DNA from 2 places in the Kitasatospora gansuensis genome. Region 2 is predicted to be linked to the other one. Evidence: riboswitches for the same ligand, from Rfam matches in the RefSeq annotation. Region 2 holds a riboswitch; the other holds the start of a gene.
The links. Region 2 has a riboswitch for cyclic di-AMP ahead of F4556_RS27510 (C40 family peptidase). Riboswitches for the same ligand answer to the same signal wherever they lie in the genome.
Positions count from the first base shown of each region.

Region 1: linked by a shared signal. The riboswitch ahead of F4556_RS30840 (transglycosylase family protein) and the one ahead of F4556_RS27510 (C40 family peptidase) in region 2 are both predicted to bind cyclic di-AMP.

Region 1 covers NZ_JACHJR010000001.1:6,843,949-6,851,097, forward strand. Annotated here, with positions in the region: gene F4556_RS30820 (glycoside hydrolase family 13 protein) at 1-1,143, shown strand, start outside; gene F4556_RS30825 (LacI family DNA-binding transcriptional regulator) at 1,169-2,191, shown strand; gene F4556_RS30830 (hypothetical protein) at 2,376-3,017, shown strand; gene F4556_RS30835 (hypothetical protein) at 2,909-3,256, opposite strand; gene F4556_RS30840 (transglycosylase family protein) at 3,414-4,556, opposite strand; cyclic di-AMP (ydaO/yuaA leader) riboswitch at 4,562-4,727, opposite strand; gene F4556_RS30845 (hypothetical protein) at 5,000-7,102, shown strand.
Region 2 covers NZ_JACHJR010000001.1:6,082,966-6,090,114, forward strand. Annotated here, with positions in the region: gene F4556_RS27505 (C40 family peptidase) at 1-887, shown strand, start outside; cyclic di-AMP (ydaO/yuaA leader) riboswitch at 1,254-1,418, shown strand; gene F4556_RS27510 (C40 family peptidase) at 1,429-2,511, shown strand; gene F4556_RS27515 (C40 family peptidase) at 2,734-3,798, shown strand; gene F4556_RS27520 (hypothetical protein) at 3,861-5,099, shown strand; gene F4556_RS27525 (glycosyltransferase 87 family protein) at 5,109-6,551, opposite strand; gene F4556_RS27530 (glycosyltransferase family 4 protein) at 6,710-7,149, shown strand, end outside.

The sequences.
Region 1 (7,149 bases), 760 kb from region 2:
GGCGACTGGTACCTGCACCTGTTCGCTCCCGAGCAGCCCGACTTCAACTGGGAGAACCAGGCGGTCGCCGACGAGTTCCGCTCGATCCTCCGGTTCTGGCTGGACATGGGCGTGGACGGCTTCCGGATCGACGTCGCGCACGGCATGGTGAAGGCCCCCGGCCTGCCCGACCTCGGCGGCTCCGACCAGCTCAAGCTGCTCGGCAACGACGTGATGCCGTTCTTCGACCAGGACGGCGTGCACGACATCTACCGCGCCTGGCGCAAGATCCTGGACGAGTACCCGGGCGAGCGGATCGGCGTCGCCGAGGCGTGGACCCCGACCGTCCAGCGGACCGCCAACTACGTCCGCCCGGACGAGCTGCACCAGGCCTTCAACTTCCAGTACCTGGGCACCTCCTGGGACGCCACCGAGCTGCGCGAGGTGATCGACACCTCGCTGGACGCGATGCGCCCGGTGGACGCCCCCGCCACCTGGGTGCTGTCCAACCACGACGTCACCCGGCACGCCACCCGGTTCGCCAACCCGCCGGGCCTGGGCACCCAGATCCGCACCCCCGGCGACCGCGAACTCGGCCTGCGCCGGGCCCGGGCCGCCACCCTGCTGATGTTCGCGCTGCCCGGCTCCGCCTACGTCTACCAGGGCGAGGAGCTCGGCCTGCCGGACGTCACCGACCTGCCCGACGAGGTCCGCCAGGACCCGTCGTTCTTCCGGCAGGCCGGCCAGGACGGCTTCCGGGACGGCTGCCGGGTGCCGATCCCGTGGTCGGGCACCGAGGCGCCGTACGGCTTCGGCCCGGTCGCCGGCGGCCCGAGCTGGCTGCCGCAGCCCGCCGAGTGGGCCGGGCTGAGCGTCGAGGCGCAGACCGGGGACCCGACCTCGACGCTGGAGCTCTACCGCAGCGCCCTGACCATCCGTCGGGAGCACGCGGACCTCGGCGCGGGTACCTCGGTGGAGTGGCTGGAGACGCCGGCCGACGTGCTGGCCTTCCGCCGCGGCTCCTTCGTCTGCACCGTGAACGCCGGTGCCGAACCGGTCCGGATCGCGGCCCCCGGCCGTATCCTGCTCTCCTCCACCGAAGCTGTCGCGGTGGACGGTGACACTGTTCTGCCGGCGGACAGCACCATCTGGTGGGCGGTCTGACGTGGTTGCAATAGGCTCTGGGATCGTGACTACGGCGCGACTTTCGGACATCGCGGCGCAGGCGGGGGTCAGCGAAGCGACCGTCAGCCGCGTCCTCAACGGCAAAGCAGGGGTTTCGGCCACGACCAGGCAGACAGTGCTGGCCGCCCTGGACGTGCTCGGTTACGAGCGCCCGACCCGGCTGCGCCAGCGCAGCGCCGGTCTGATCGGCCTGATCACCCCCGAGCTCAGCAACCCGATCTTCCCGGCGCTGGCCCAGGTGATCGAGCAGGTGCTGAGCCGGCACGGCTACACCCCGGTGCTCTGCACCCAGACCCCGGGCGGCTCCACCGAGGACGAACTGGTGGAGATGCTGGTCGAGCGGGGCGTGGCCGGCATCGTCTTCGTCTCCGGCCTGCACGCCGACTCGACCGCCGACCACGACCGGTACGCCAAGCTGACCGGCCGTCAGGTGCCGTTCGTGCTGATCAACGGCTACAGCGAGAAGATCGCCGCGCCGTTCATCTCGCCGGACGACCGGGCCGCGATGTGGATGGCCGTCCAGCACCTGGTCGAGCTCGGCCACGAGCGGATCGGCCTCGCGGTCGGCCAGCGCCGGTACGTGCCGGTGCTGCGCAAGATCGAGGGCTTCACGGCGGCGATAAGGGAGCTGCTGGGCGTCAGCGAGGCCGACGCCGAAGGGCTGGTGCACCACACCCTGTTCAGCGTCGAGGGCGGCCACGCGGCGGCCAACGCGCTGCTCGACAAGGGCTGCACCGCGATCGTCTGCGGCAGCGACATGATGGCGCTCGGCGCGATCCGGGCGGTCCGCCAGCGCGGGCTCTCGGTCCCGCAGGACGTCTCGGTGGTCGGCTTCGACGACTCCCCGCTGATCGCCTTCACCGAGCCGCCGCTCACCACCATCCGCCAGCCGGTCGAGGCGATGGCCACCGCCGCCGTCGACGCCCTGCTGGAGGAGGTCGGCGGAAACCCGGGGCAGCGCGCCGAGTTCATGTTCCAGCCCGAGCTGGTGATGCGCGGCTCGACCGGGGCCAACCCGAAGAACTGACCGTCCGTCCGTGTGGGGCCCGGGGGTTGACCCCCGGGCCCCACACGGCTTTCTCGTCCGCCGGAGCGACGGTGATCCCCCGCCGGGGGGAGACGGTCCGCCCCGGAGGCCGAGGCGGCCGGGGCGGCTCCGGCGGCAGGATCGGTCCGTGCCCATCCGTGGGCCGGAACCGAGGAGCCGTCACATGATCAAGCCCGCACCCCGCTGGGCCGTCGTCGCCGCCCACGCCGTCCCGCTGGTCGCCCTGCCGTCCGGCCTGTGGCGGATCGGCCTGGTGACGGGATTCCCCGACTGGTACGGCGAGCACGTGTGGACCGCCTGGGAGCGGCCGTACGTGCTGCTGCTCAGCCTGGTCTCGGAGGGCCTCGCGCTGCTCACGCTCGGACTGGTCCGGCCCTGGGGCGAGGTGGTGCCCGGCTGGGTCCCGCTGCTCGGCGGCCGGCGGATCCCGGTGGCGGCCGCGGTCGTTCCGGCGGCGGTCGGCGCCTTCCTGGTCTTCACGCTGCTCGGCTATGCGGCCCTCAACCAGCTCCTGCACCTGGTCGAACCGCTGAACGACACCGGCGAGGCCCTGCCGAACAGCGGCCCGGGCTTCTGGCTGCTGCTGGCCTGCTACCTTCCTCTGTTCGCCTGGGGGCCGCTGCTGGCGGCGGTCACGGTCGCCTACTACCGCCGCAGGCGCGGGGCGGGCCCCAACTCGGCCGTGTCCCGCGGGTTTCAGTCGGTCGGCGGCTCGGCGGACGGCTCGCGCAGCCCGGCGAGTTCGGCCTCCAGCTCGGTGACCCGGGAGGTCAGCCGCTGGACGTCCTGGACCGCCTCGAGGTAGTTCGCCTTGTGGCGCTTGGCGACCTCGCTGAGGGTGTCCACCCGGTCGGCGAAGGCGTCGCGCTCGGTGGCGAGCGGCTGGACGGTGGTGTGGAAGACCGCCTCGGCGATCCAGTCCGCCCACGCGTTGATGTGCTGGGTGCCGGCGGCGCCGCCGAGGTCGGCGTTCTGCAGACCCTGGAGCATCGCGGGCCGGATGGTCTCGGCGATCCGCTGGGTCGCGGTGGGCTGCTCGGTCATGACTGGTCCTCGCGGTCGAACGTGCCGTTGGGTAACTCCGCGACATGACCAACGGAGCGAAGGCGCACATCACCCGTAAGGATAATCGCCGCGCGCAGGCCGCTGCCCCCGGAGCCGACCAGGTCTCCGGGGGCAGCGGCCTACCAGCCGGGGCCTGTCAGACGCGACCGGCGAAGTCCGGCGCCCAGTTGGCGACGGACTCGGTCTTCACGCCCGCGCGCGGGTTGGCGGCCTCGACGTACTTGCCGCCACCGATGTAGATGGCGACGTGGTAGACGCCGGAGTTGCTGCCGTTGTTCGACCAGAAGAGCAGGTCGCCGGCCTGGAGGTTGTCCAGCGAGACCCGGGTGCTGGCGTCCGCCTGGTCGTTGGCGATCCGCGGCAGGGAGATCCCGGCCTGGCGGAAGGCCGCCTGGGTCAGACCCGAGCAGTCCCAGCCGCCGTTGCTGCTGCCGCCGTAGACGTACGCCTGGCCGAGCTTGGACATCGCGAAGTTGATCGCGGCGGCCTTGCTGCCGGTCGCCGCCACCGCGGTGGTGGCGGTGGAGCCGGACGCGGCCTTGCTGCTCTTGGTGGTCTTGGTGCCGGCACCGGCCGAGGACGAAGTCGGCGCCGGGGCGGTCGACTTCGGCGCGCTGGTGACGACGGTGGTGGTGCCGCCGAGCGCCAGCTGCTGACCCGGGTAGATCATGTCCGGGCCCTCGGTCAGGACCGACTTGTTGAGCTCGTAGAGCTTCTCCCAGCCGCCCTCGACGTTCTGGCTCTGCGCGATGGTGGAGAGCCAGTCACCGGCGACCACGGTGTAGCTCTTGGCCGCGGTGGTCGTGGTGGTGGTCTGCTGCTGCTCGGCCGCCTTGGGCGCCGGGGTGGCGGCCTTGGGGGTGGTGGCCTTCGCAGCGGTGTCGTTCGAGGAGGTGTCGACCTGGGCGGCGCCGCCGCCCTTGGTCAGACCGGCCTTGACGGAGCAGACCGGCCAGGCGCCGGGGCCCTGGGAGGCGAGCACCTTCTCGGCGATCGCTATCTGCTGGCCCTTGCTGGCCTGGTTGGCCTGGGCGGCGTACTGCTTGCCACCGAACTCGGCCCAGGTGCTGGAGGTGAACTGGAGACCGCCGTAGAAGCCGTTGCCGGTGTTGATGCTCCAGTCGCCGGTGGACTCGCACTGGGCGACCTTGTCCCAGGTGGAGACGGTGGCGGCGGAGGCGGAGCCGGCCGTGAGGCACGGGACCGAGAGGCCGATGCCGACCACACCGGTCGCGGCGATCAGACGGCGGGTGCGCTTGGACGCGCTGCTGGACAGCATGAAGATGCGTTCCTCTCCCACGCCTGCGAGGTGAGCTGTCGGATTCGGGCTGGAGTTGCCCGGCCGTGCGTGAGCACGGCTTCACCCCAAGCCTGAAATCGGTCAAATCGGACCAATTGCAGGCGACTTACCTGTGGTTCCCCCGCCCCTGCCATGGTGCGTTGCTTCGCTGCCTGTTCATCCGATGGCAGGACTCGGCGTTCCGGATGAACTGGGTCCGTGTGGCCACGAACAGGGGAGCACGTTAGGCAGACTCAAGTTCAAACCGCAAACCTCTGTGATGTGGATCATGGTTATTTTATGGAACCTTCATGATGCGGAACTGTCCGTTCCGTTGATGGATTTCGATCGAATCTGATCAAATCCCTTGCCGTCCAAGGGACTTGCCTATGCTTCAGGCGAGGCGGCCGCGGGCGCGGCCCGGGGGAGAGGTGCGCGGCACCATGCGGCACGCGAAGGGGCCCGGATCGGCCCCGGAAGGTAACGACTCGGCAAAGGCCGGGCGCAGGAAGGTACTCGGCTGGATCGCGGCCGGCACCGTGGTCGCCGCGATCGGCGTCGAGGAGCTGGTCCGGCGCACCGGCGACGCCCCTGACGTCGCCTCGGCTCCGCCGCCGCCCACCCCCGGGGCGTCCCACTCGCACGGCGAGCCGCCGCCGTCCGCCTCCCCGGAGCCCTCGCCGTCGCCCTCCCCGGAGCCGGCCAAGCCGGCCAGGCCGTGGTCGGATCCGGCGGGCTGGGGCGGCACGCTGCCGAGCCCCGCCGCCGCCGTCCGGATCGCCGACCACGTGGTGCTGGACGCCGATGCGGCCGTTGGCTCGTTGGTGGTCGAAGCAACCGGCTCGCTGACCTTCGCGGCCGACCGCTCGGTGGTGCTCAGCTCGGCGGGCAACGTCGAGGTGAAGGGCAGCCTGACGCTGGCTCCGGCCGACACCGCCCTGCTGCACACCCTGCGGTTCCCCGCCGTCGACGAACGGCGCTTCCAGGGCGGCGGCATGACCCTGGTGCCCAGCGACACCGGCCTCTGGGTCACCGGCGCGGGCTACCTCCGACTGGACGGCGCCGCCAGGACGGCCTGGGTGCGCGCCGCGGCGGCGCTCAAGCCCGGCGACACCACCATCGCCCTGGCCGCCGCGCCGACCGGCTGGCGCCCCGGCGACGAGCTCGCGATCACCCCGACCGGGGCACCGGACACCGACGGCTTCTCCGAGCGGTACGACCTGCGGACCATCGCCGCGATCAGCGGCAGCACGGTCACCCTGGACGGCCCGCTCAAGTACCCGCACCCCCGGGTGACGACCGGAGGGGGCGTCACCGTCGGGGCAGAAGTACTGAATTTGACCCGTAATGTCCGAATCGAGGGCACCGAGAAGGGCCGCGCCCACGTCCACCTGACCAGCTCACGCAAGTCCGACGTCCGGCACGCCGCCCTGCGCTGGCTCGGGCCGCGCGCCCCCGGCAAGGACCAGTGGAACGGCAAAGCGGTCACCGAGCCGGTGCTCGGCCGGTACGGGCTGCACTTCCACATGCTCGGCGACACCACCCGGGGCACCGTGGTCGAAGGCGTGGTGGTCCGGGACACCGGCAGCCACGCGTTCGTCCCGCACGCCAGCCACGGCATCACCTTCCGCAGCTGCATCAGCCACCAGACCTGGGAGGACGCCTACTGGTGGGACGGGCCGCTGGACACCCGCACCCCGCAGGGCCCGTCCGACGACATCACCTACGACTCCTGCGTCGCCTCCCGGACGCTCTTCGACCCCAACCCGCGCGGCTACCGGCTGACCGGCTTCAGCCTCGGCGCGGGCACCGGCGGAGTGGCCAGGGACTGTGTGGCGGTCGGCGTGCAGGGCGCGAACGGCGCCTCCGGCTACCACTGGCCGGAGACCAGTGAGGGTGTCTGGACCTTCGAACGCTGCCTGGCGCACAACAACCTGGAGAACGGCATCTTCGTCTGGCTGAACGCCCAACACCACCACGTGGTCGGCCAGTTCGTCGCCTACCACAACGGCGGCTGGGGCATCGAGCACGGCGCCTACCTGAACGACTTCGACTACACCGGCAGTGTCCTCTACGGCAACGCCGCCGGGGGAGTGGCCCTGCACGCCCTCGGCCGGGAGAAGGGCACGGTGCTGGACGGCCTGCTGATCGACGGGGCCGGCCAGTCCGACTTCGCGATCTCCACCAAGCACCACCAACTGCCCGGGGAGACCGTCCTGGTGACCCGCAGTCGGCTGACGGGCTATCGGAAGGCGGGCGTCGCGTTCGCCGCCGTGGACGGCGGGGCACCGGAGGACATCGCGATCCTGGACTGCGAGTTCGGCGGCCCCGAGCTCTGGTTCGACCCCGCCCTCCCCGAGCCCAAACGCATCGTCCTCCGCAAGGCCGGCCAGCCCCAGGCCGTCGAGGTCCGCCGCGACAACACCCGCACCCCCACCACCGCCACCCCGGCCCCCCGCCCGGTCACCACCCCGCACATCACCTTGCACGACTCCTCAGCCGCCTACGGCGCAGGGGCTCGGGGAACTGCGACGCCGACCTCGTAGAAGGTCACTCCCGCGTGCATGGCCAGGCACTTTCGCCTGTGACCCGC
Region 2 (7,149 bases):
TCCAGGTCGACCAGCTCTTCACCGAGCAGGAGCAGGCCGCCGAGCGCTACAACGGCGCCAAGGAGCGGACCGACCAGCTGCGCAAGCAGGCCGACCAGCTCCAGGACCAGGTGGCCCGCGGCCAGGAGCAGATGACGCAGCTTCAGGGCGGCCTGGCGGCCGTGGCGGCGCAGGAGTACCGCGACGGCGGGGTGGACCCCTCGGTCGCGCTGATGCTCTCCTCCGACCCGGAGAACTACCTGAGCAAGGCGTCCAGCGTCGACCAGGTGAACCAGACCCAGTCGCAGACCCTGAAGTCGCTGCAGGACCAGCAGCGCCGGCTGGACCAGCAGAAGGTCGAGGCCGCGGAGACGCTGGCCGAGCTGGACCGCAACACCAAGGTGCTGAACGACGCCAAGGCCGAGGTGCAGAAGAAGCTGGCCGAGGCGCAGAAGCTGCTCAACCAGCTGAGCTCGGCCGACCGGAACGCCGTCCTGGGCGACCGCGCCTCGCGCGGCGGGGAGCGGATCGACGTCGGCTCGCTGCCGGCCGTCGGCGGCTACGCCGGTGTGGCGGTCAACGCCGCGATGGGCAAGCAGGGCAAGCCGTACGTCTGGGGTGCCACCGGACCGAACTCCTTCGACTGCTCCGGCCTGGTGGTCTGGGCGTACCAGCAGGCGGGCGTCTCGCTGCCGCGCACCTCGCAGGAGCAGGCCACCGTCGGCACCAACGTCGGCAAGGACTACGCCAACGCGCAGCCGGGCGACCTGGTGGTCTACCACTCGGACGCGCACCACATCGGGATCTACATCGGCAACGGCTACGTGGTGCACGCGCCGCACACCGGTGACGTCGTGAAGATCATGAAGGCCGACGCGATGCCGATCAAGACCATCCGCCGGGTCTGATCCACCGTCAGCCTGACACGGCATAACGGACATCTCCCCCTCAAGGCGCACAACTGACGCCCTGTGACACGCGCGGGCCCGCCAGAACCTCCCTGTGATCTGGGACACCTCTGGTGGGCCTCGCTGTGACCGCATCCTGAGAATCCATCGGCACAGCGTGCATTTCCGGTCACACTCAGTCGTATTCTCCAAAGAATCACGACTTCATTACGACTTTTTTCTTACAAGGATTTGAACCGATCACGGTTGGGTTACTAGGGTCCATCTCGAACCACCGCACTGTCGATCACCCAGCCTGGGTGGCGGCGGGGGTTACCGCCGAGTCCGAGACACAGCGAGGCAGTCCGACTGCCTTACGGGGAAGCCCGAGTGAGGGCGCTGTCGATCGGAGCCGGGGAACCATGTTCCTCGGGGTGAATCGGCGCCAGGTCGACGGACCGTCGTGAGACGGCTCGGCGGTGAGGCGTCGTAGGGCATCTCTTCCAGCCCGAACCCGTCAGCTCACCCGGTAGGCGGACGTAGGAAGAAGGAGCCCGCCTTCGTGGCGTCCCATCGTCGTCCCAAGCCTGCCAGCCGCACCCGCGTGTCGATCATCACGGCTGCCGCCGCCGCTGCGGTGGCACTGTCCGCCCAGACCGGTGCGCATGCCGACCCGACTCCCACCAAGGACGAGGTCAAGACCCAGGTCGACCAGCTGAACGAGCAGGCCGAGGTCGCGACCGAGAAGTTCAACGCGGCGACGGAGAAGCAGCAGACCCTGCAGAAGCAGGTCAGCGGCCTCCAGGACCAGGTGGCCCGGCAGCAGGCCGAGGTGACCACCCTTCAGAGCACCCTGGGTGAGATCGCCGCCGAGCAGTACCGGACCGGCGGGATATCGCCGACCGTCCAGCTGATGCTCTCCAGCAGCCCGGACGCCTTCCTAGGCCAGGCCGACTCGCTGAGCCAGCTCGGCACCTCCCAGGCGGACACCCTCAAGACGCTGAAGGGCGAGCAGAGCAAGCTCGACCAGCAGAAGTCCGAGGCGCAGAACAAGCTCGCCGACCTGGAGAAGACCACCCAGGAGCTCAAGACGGGCAAGGACGAGATCCAGGCCAAGCTGGCGAGCGCGCAGGCGCTGCTCGACACGCTCAGCCGCAAGGAGCAGGACGAGCTGCGGGCCGCCGAGGCCAAGGCCGCCGCCGAGTCGGCCACCAAGGCCGCCGCCGCCACCCCGAAGGCCGACGACCGCGCCTCGCGCTCGGAGACCCGGACCGACCTGAGCGGCCTGCCGGCCGGCTCGTACGCCGCCACCGTGATCGCCGCCGCCGAGGCGCAGATCGGCAAGCCGTACGGCTGGGGTGCCACCGGCCCGAACTCCTTCGACTGCTCCGGCCTGATGGTCTGGGCCTTCGACAAGGCCGGGATCTCGCTGCCGCGCACCTCGCAGTCGCAGATGGGGGCCGGCCAGAACATCGGCACCAACATCGCCGACGCCAAGCCCGGTGACCTGATCATCTACAGCGGGGGCGGCCACGTCGGCCTCTACGTGGGCAACGGCCAGATCGTGCACGCCCCGCACACCGGAGCCCTGGTCCGGCACGAGTCGGCCACGGTCATGTCGATCACCCGCATCGTCCGGGTCTGACCACCCGTCCGAAGCAACTCCCGCAGGCCCGGCCCCGTGCCGGGCCTGCGGCGTTTCCGGACGATCGGTCAGATGTCCGATTAATGGTCAAATATTCGGTGCTGTAGGGGTTTGGACTAGATCGCCGCGACTCGCTAACGTCTGCCCCCGGACCTTCGCTCGGAGGCCGCCCGACCCCGGGCGGCGGCGGTGGCCCGGCGCAGGAATGGAGCCGCCGCCGGTATGTCGACGTACAGTCGTTCTCCCCTGCCAGGCGCCCGCCGGTTCACCCGGGCGCTGGTGTTCACCGCCGCGGCCACCACGGTGCTCGGGATGGCCGCCACCGGCGCCGCCGGGGCCGCGCCCGGGGCCCCGGCCGAGCCGCCCACCCGCAAGGACGTCAAGGCCCAGGTCGATCAGCTCTACGAGGAAGCCGAGCAGGCCTCGGAGAAGTTCAACGCGGCGCTGGAGGAGCAGCGTCAGCTGCAGTCCGACACCGGCTCGCTGCAGAACCAGGTGGCGGTCGGCCAGGACGAGCTGAACCGGCTGCGCGCCGGGCTCGGCTCGGTGGCCGCCGCCCAGTACCGGGCGGGCGGCATCGACCCGGCGGTGCAGCTGATGCTGGACTCCGACCCGGCCGGCTACCTGTACCGGGCCCGCACCCTGGACCAGTCGGCGGAGCGGCAGAACGACACCCTGCGGCAGGTGATCGACAGTCAGCGCCGGCTCGACCAGCGGCGGGCCGAGACCACCGCCAAGCTGGCCGAGCTGGAGTCCGTCCGGCGCACCCTGAACGAGAGCAAGCAGGAGATCCGGCAGCGGCTGACCAAGGCTCAGCGGCTGCTGAACACGCTGGGCGCGGGGGAGCGGGCCAGGATGGCCGACGACGACGCCAGGGACGCCGCCAAGCGGGCCGCCCGGGGCGCCGAACGGCTCGACCTCGGCAACCTGCCCGCCGCCTCCAGTCAGGCCGCCGCCGCGCTGGCCGCCGCCAGCAGCAAGATCGGCTCCCCCTACGTCTACGGATCGACCGGGCCCCGTACGTTCGACTGTTCGGGTCTGATGTACTGGGCCTGGCGGCAGGCCGGAGTGACCCTGCCGCGCACCTCGCAGCAGCAGGCAAGCGCGGGGCAGCGGATCAGCCTCGCCGAGGCCCGGCCGGGAGACCTGGTGATCTTCTACAGGGACATGCACCACGTCGGGATGTACGCCGGCGGCGGTGTGGTCGTGCACGCGCCCTACCCCGGCGCCCGGGTCCGCTACGAGAGCGTCAGCGCGATGCCCGTCTCCGGGGTGGTGCGGGTCTGAGCGGTGCCCTGCCGTCGGCGGCCGGCCCGACCCCGGACGCCGGGGCGCGGGCCGGCGGCGCCGTGCTGTCCCGCCGGGCCGCGCTGCTGCTCGCGGCGGCCGGTCTGGTGCAGCTCTCGCCGCCGCCGGCCCGTCCGGTCCGGGTGCCGCCGGTGGCCCCGGCCACCCCGGCCGGGGCCGAGGCGGTCCCGGTCCGGCCCCGGATCGAGGCGCTGCTCGCCGACCGGGCCAGGGCGCTGCTCCGGTTGGACCGCACCGCGCTGGTGGCTGGGGTGGCCCCGGCCCACCGGGCCGCCGAGCTGACCGTACTGACCCGGCTGGCGCAGCTCCCGCTGGCCGAACTCTCCTACCGGATCACCGACTTCACCGAACCGGCCGGCGCCGCCCTGACCCTGACCGCCGAACTCGGCTGGCGGGTGGCCGACTTCGACGACCACCCGGCCGTCCTGACCCGGCGGATCGGCTGTGAGCTGGTGGACGGCGAGTGGCTGCTGACCACCGACCAGCCGGTCGGCGCCGCCGCGCTCTGGGACCTCGGCGAGGTCCGGGCGGTCCGCGGCGGGCACAGCATCGCGCTGGGCCAGGCCGAACCGGCCGTGCTGGCCGAGACGGTGGCCACCGCCGACCGGGCCGTACCGCTGGTGACCGAGGTCTGGGGCGGCGACTGGCCGGGCCGGCTGCTGCTCTGTCACCCGGCCACCGGCGAGCAGTTCGCCCAGCTGCTCGGGGTCTCCGCCGCCGGGTACCAGGGCATAGCCGCCGTCACCACGGCCGCCGCCGGGGCACCGCTGCACAGCCCGGCCGACCGGGTGCTGATCAACCCGCAGGCGTACGCCGGGCTCAGCGAGCTCGGCCGCCGGGTGGTCACCGTGCACGAGGCCACCCACGTGGCGACCCGGGCCGACACCCGGCCCTGGACGCCGCTCTGGCTCTCCGAGGGCGTCGCCGACTACACCGGCTACCGGGGCACCGGCCGCAGCCCGAAGCAGATCGCGCCGGAGCTGGCCAGGGCGGCCGCGGCCCAGGGCTTCACGGCGGCGCTGCCCGCCGACGCCGACTTCGCGGCCGGCTCGGCCGGCATCGGCCTGGCGTACGAACTCGCCTGGTCCGCCTGCGACCTGATCGCCCGCCGGTTCGGCGAGCAGCGCCTGGTCGGCTTCTACCGGGCCGTCGGGGCCACCGAGCCCGCCGGAGGCCGGGAGGAGTGGCTGGACGGGCTCTGCCGGGCCCGGCTGGGCCTCGGGCTGGCCGACCTCACCCGGCAGTGGGGCGAGGACCTGCACCAGCGCTACGCGCACTGAGCGCGGAGATCACTGCCGGACGGAGTTCGCGCTGTCGATGCCGTCCAACAGGTCCTGCTCGTAGGCGATCCCCGGCCGGACCGGGTACCCGGCCGGCACCGGCGCCTCCAGCGCGGGCGGCAGCACCAGCGTCCGGACCGGCTCGGGGGCCCGGGTGGAGCGCCAGAGCCGGACGCAGGACAGGATCGCGGCGGCCAGCAGCAGCAGGTTACGCACCGTCAGCACCGCCACGCCCCACGGCTGACTGTTCACCACCTGGTTGAACAGCACCGGGAACTCCAGCGTGGTGAACAGCGTCGCGGCCAGCACCAGCAGCGCCACCGGACGCTGGCTGGTGCCACGCACCGTCAGGCAGACCGCCGTCAGGCCGACCACCCAGATCAGGTACTGCGGGCTGATCACCCGGCTGGTCACCGTGAAGACCAGCAGTGCGGCCAGCGCCGCGTCGAAGGTGGTCGCGGTCTGCCAGCGCTTGGCCCGCAGCCGCCAGAGCAGCAGCCAGGCGAAGCCGGCCAGGCTGGCCCCGACCGAGACCTTGGAGATCACCGTGACCCAGGGCCCGAGCATCTCCACCGAGCCGTAGTTCATCTTCACCTCGCCGTGCCAGCCGCCGGCCAGCCGGGCGAAGTGGATCGGCAGCGCGCCGAGCGACTCCACCTCGGTGCCCCGGTCCCGCTGGAACTTGAGGAACTCGAAGGCGCCGTTCATCCCGGCCGCGAGCAGGAAGCCCAGCGCGCTGAACGAGGCCACCGCCGCCGTCCAGGACCGCCTGGTCCGCCGCCCCTTCGGGGTGCCGAGCAGGGCCAGCACCGGCCAGACCTTGACCAGCCCGCCGAGCCCGAGCAGCGCACCGCCGAGCGCGGGCCGCCGCAGCACCACCAGCAGCCCGGCGATCGCCAGCGCGGTCACCATGATGTCGTACCGGCAGTAGACCGTCGGCCCGAGCAGCGGCACTCCCGCCACCCAGAACCAGGCACCGGTGAAGCTCCGGCCGCGCCGCGTCCCGGCCCGCATCAGCAGGCCCATGGCGAACGCGTCCAGCAGGCCGCAGAAGACCCAGAACGAGACCAGGTACGACCAGGGCAGCAGCCCGGGCAGCAGGATCACCAGCGCGGCGCCCGGCGGGTACTGCCAGGTCACGTCGTCCAGCGGGAAGGTGCCGGTCTGCAGCACCTGGTACCAGCCGTGGTAGATCACCGAGACGTCGGCGGTCACGTCGGCGCCGGTGATCCGGACCAGGCCGAGCACCATCAGGACGATCAGCACCCGGGTGGCCAGCCAGCCGCCCGCCAGGCCCCAGAGCGCTCCGCCGGCCGGTGACGATGCCGCGGTACGGTCGGCACCGCCCGCGCTGATGCCGCTACTCCCGGCCGGGGCCAACTCCACCGCACTCCCTCGTTCGACTTGGTCCGCGCCGCGCAGATCCACCCCCGAGCCCCCGTCCGTTCTCACCGTGCCGTCTCCGCATGCGTCGACCGGCACGGGCTGCCCACTGTAATCACAAGCGTGCTCGCACCCGCCGGCCGCGTTCCCGGCACACCGGGGCGTTGACCTATGGTACGGATCAGCGACCGGTACACCGAGCACCCCCCGACCGAGCGAGCCGTGGCATGCACAAGACCCTGATCGTCACCAACGACTTCCCGCCCCGGCCCGGCGGTATCCAGGCCTTCGTCCACAACATGGCGGTGCGCCAGCCCGCCGGCAGCATCGTCGTCTACGCCTCGACCTGGCGGGACGGCAGCGAGGTGGCGAAGTTCGACGCCGAGCAGCCGTTCCCGGTGATCCGGGACCGGACCAAGATGATGGTGCCGACCCCCCGGGTCACCCGGCGGGCCGCCGAGATCCTCCGGGCCGAGGGCTGCGACTCGGTCTGGTTCGGCGCCGCCGCACCGCTCGGCCTGATGGCCCCCGCGCTGCGCCGGGCCGGCGCGGGCCGGCTGCTCGGCATGACGCACGGTCACGAGGCCGCCTGGGCCCAGCTGCCGGTCTCCCGGCAGCTGCTCCGCCGGATCGGCGCGGGCACCGACACCCTGACCTACCTCGGCGA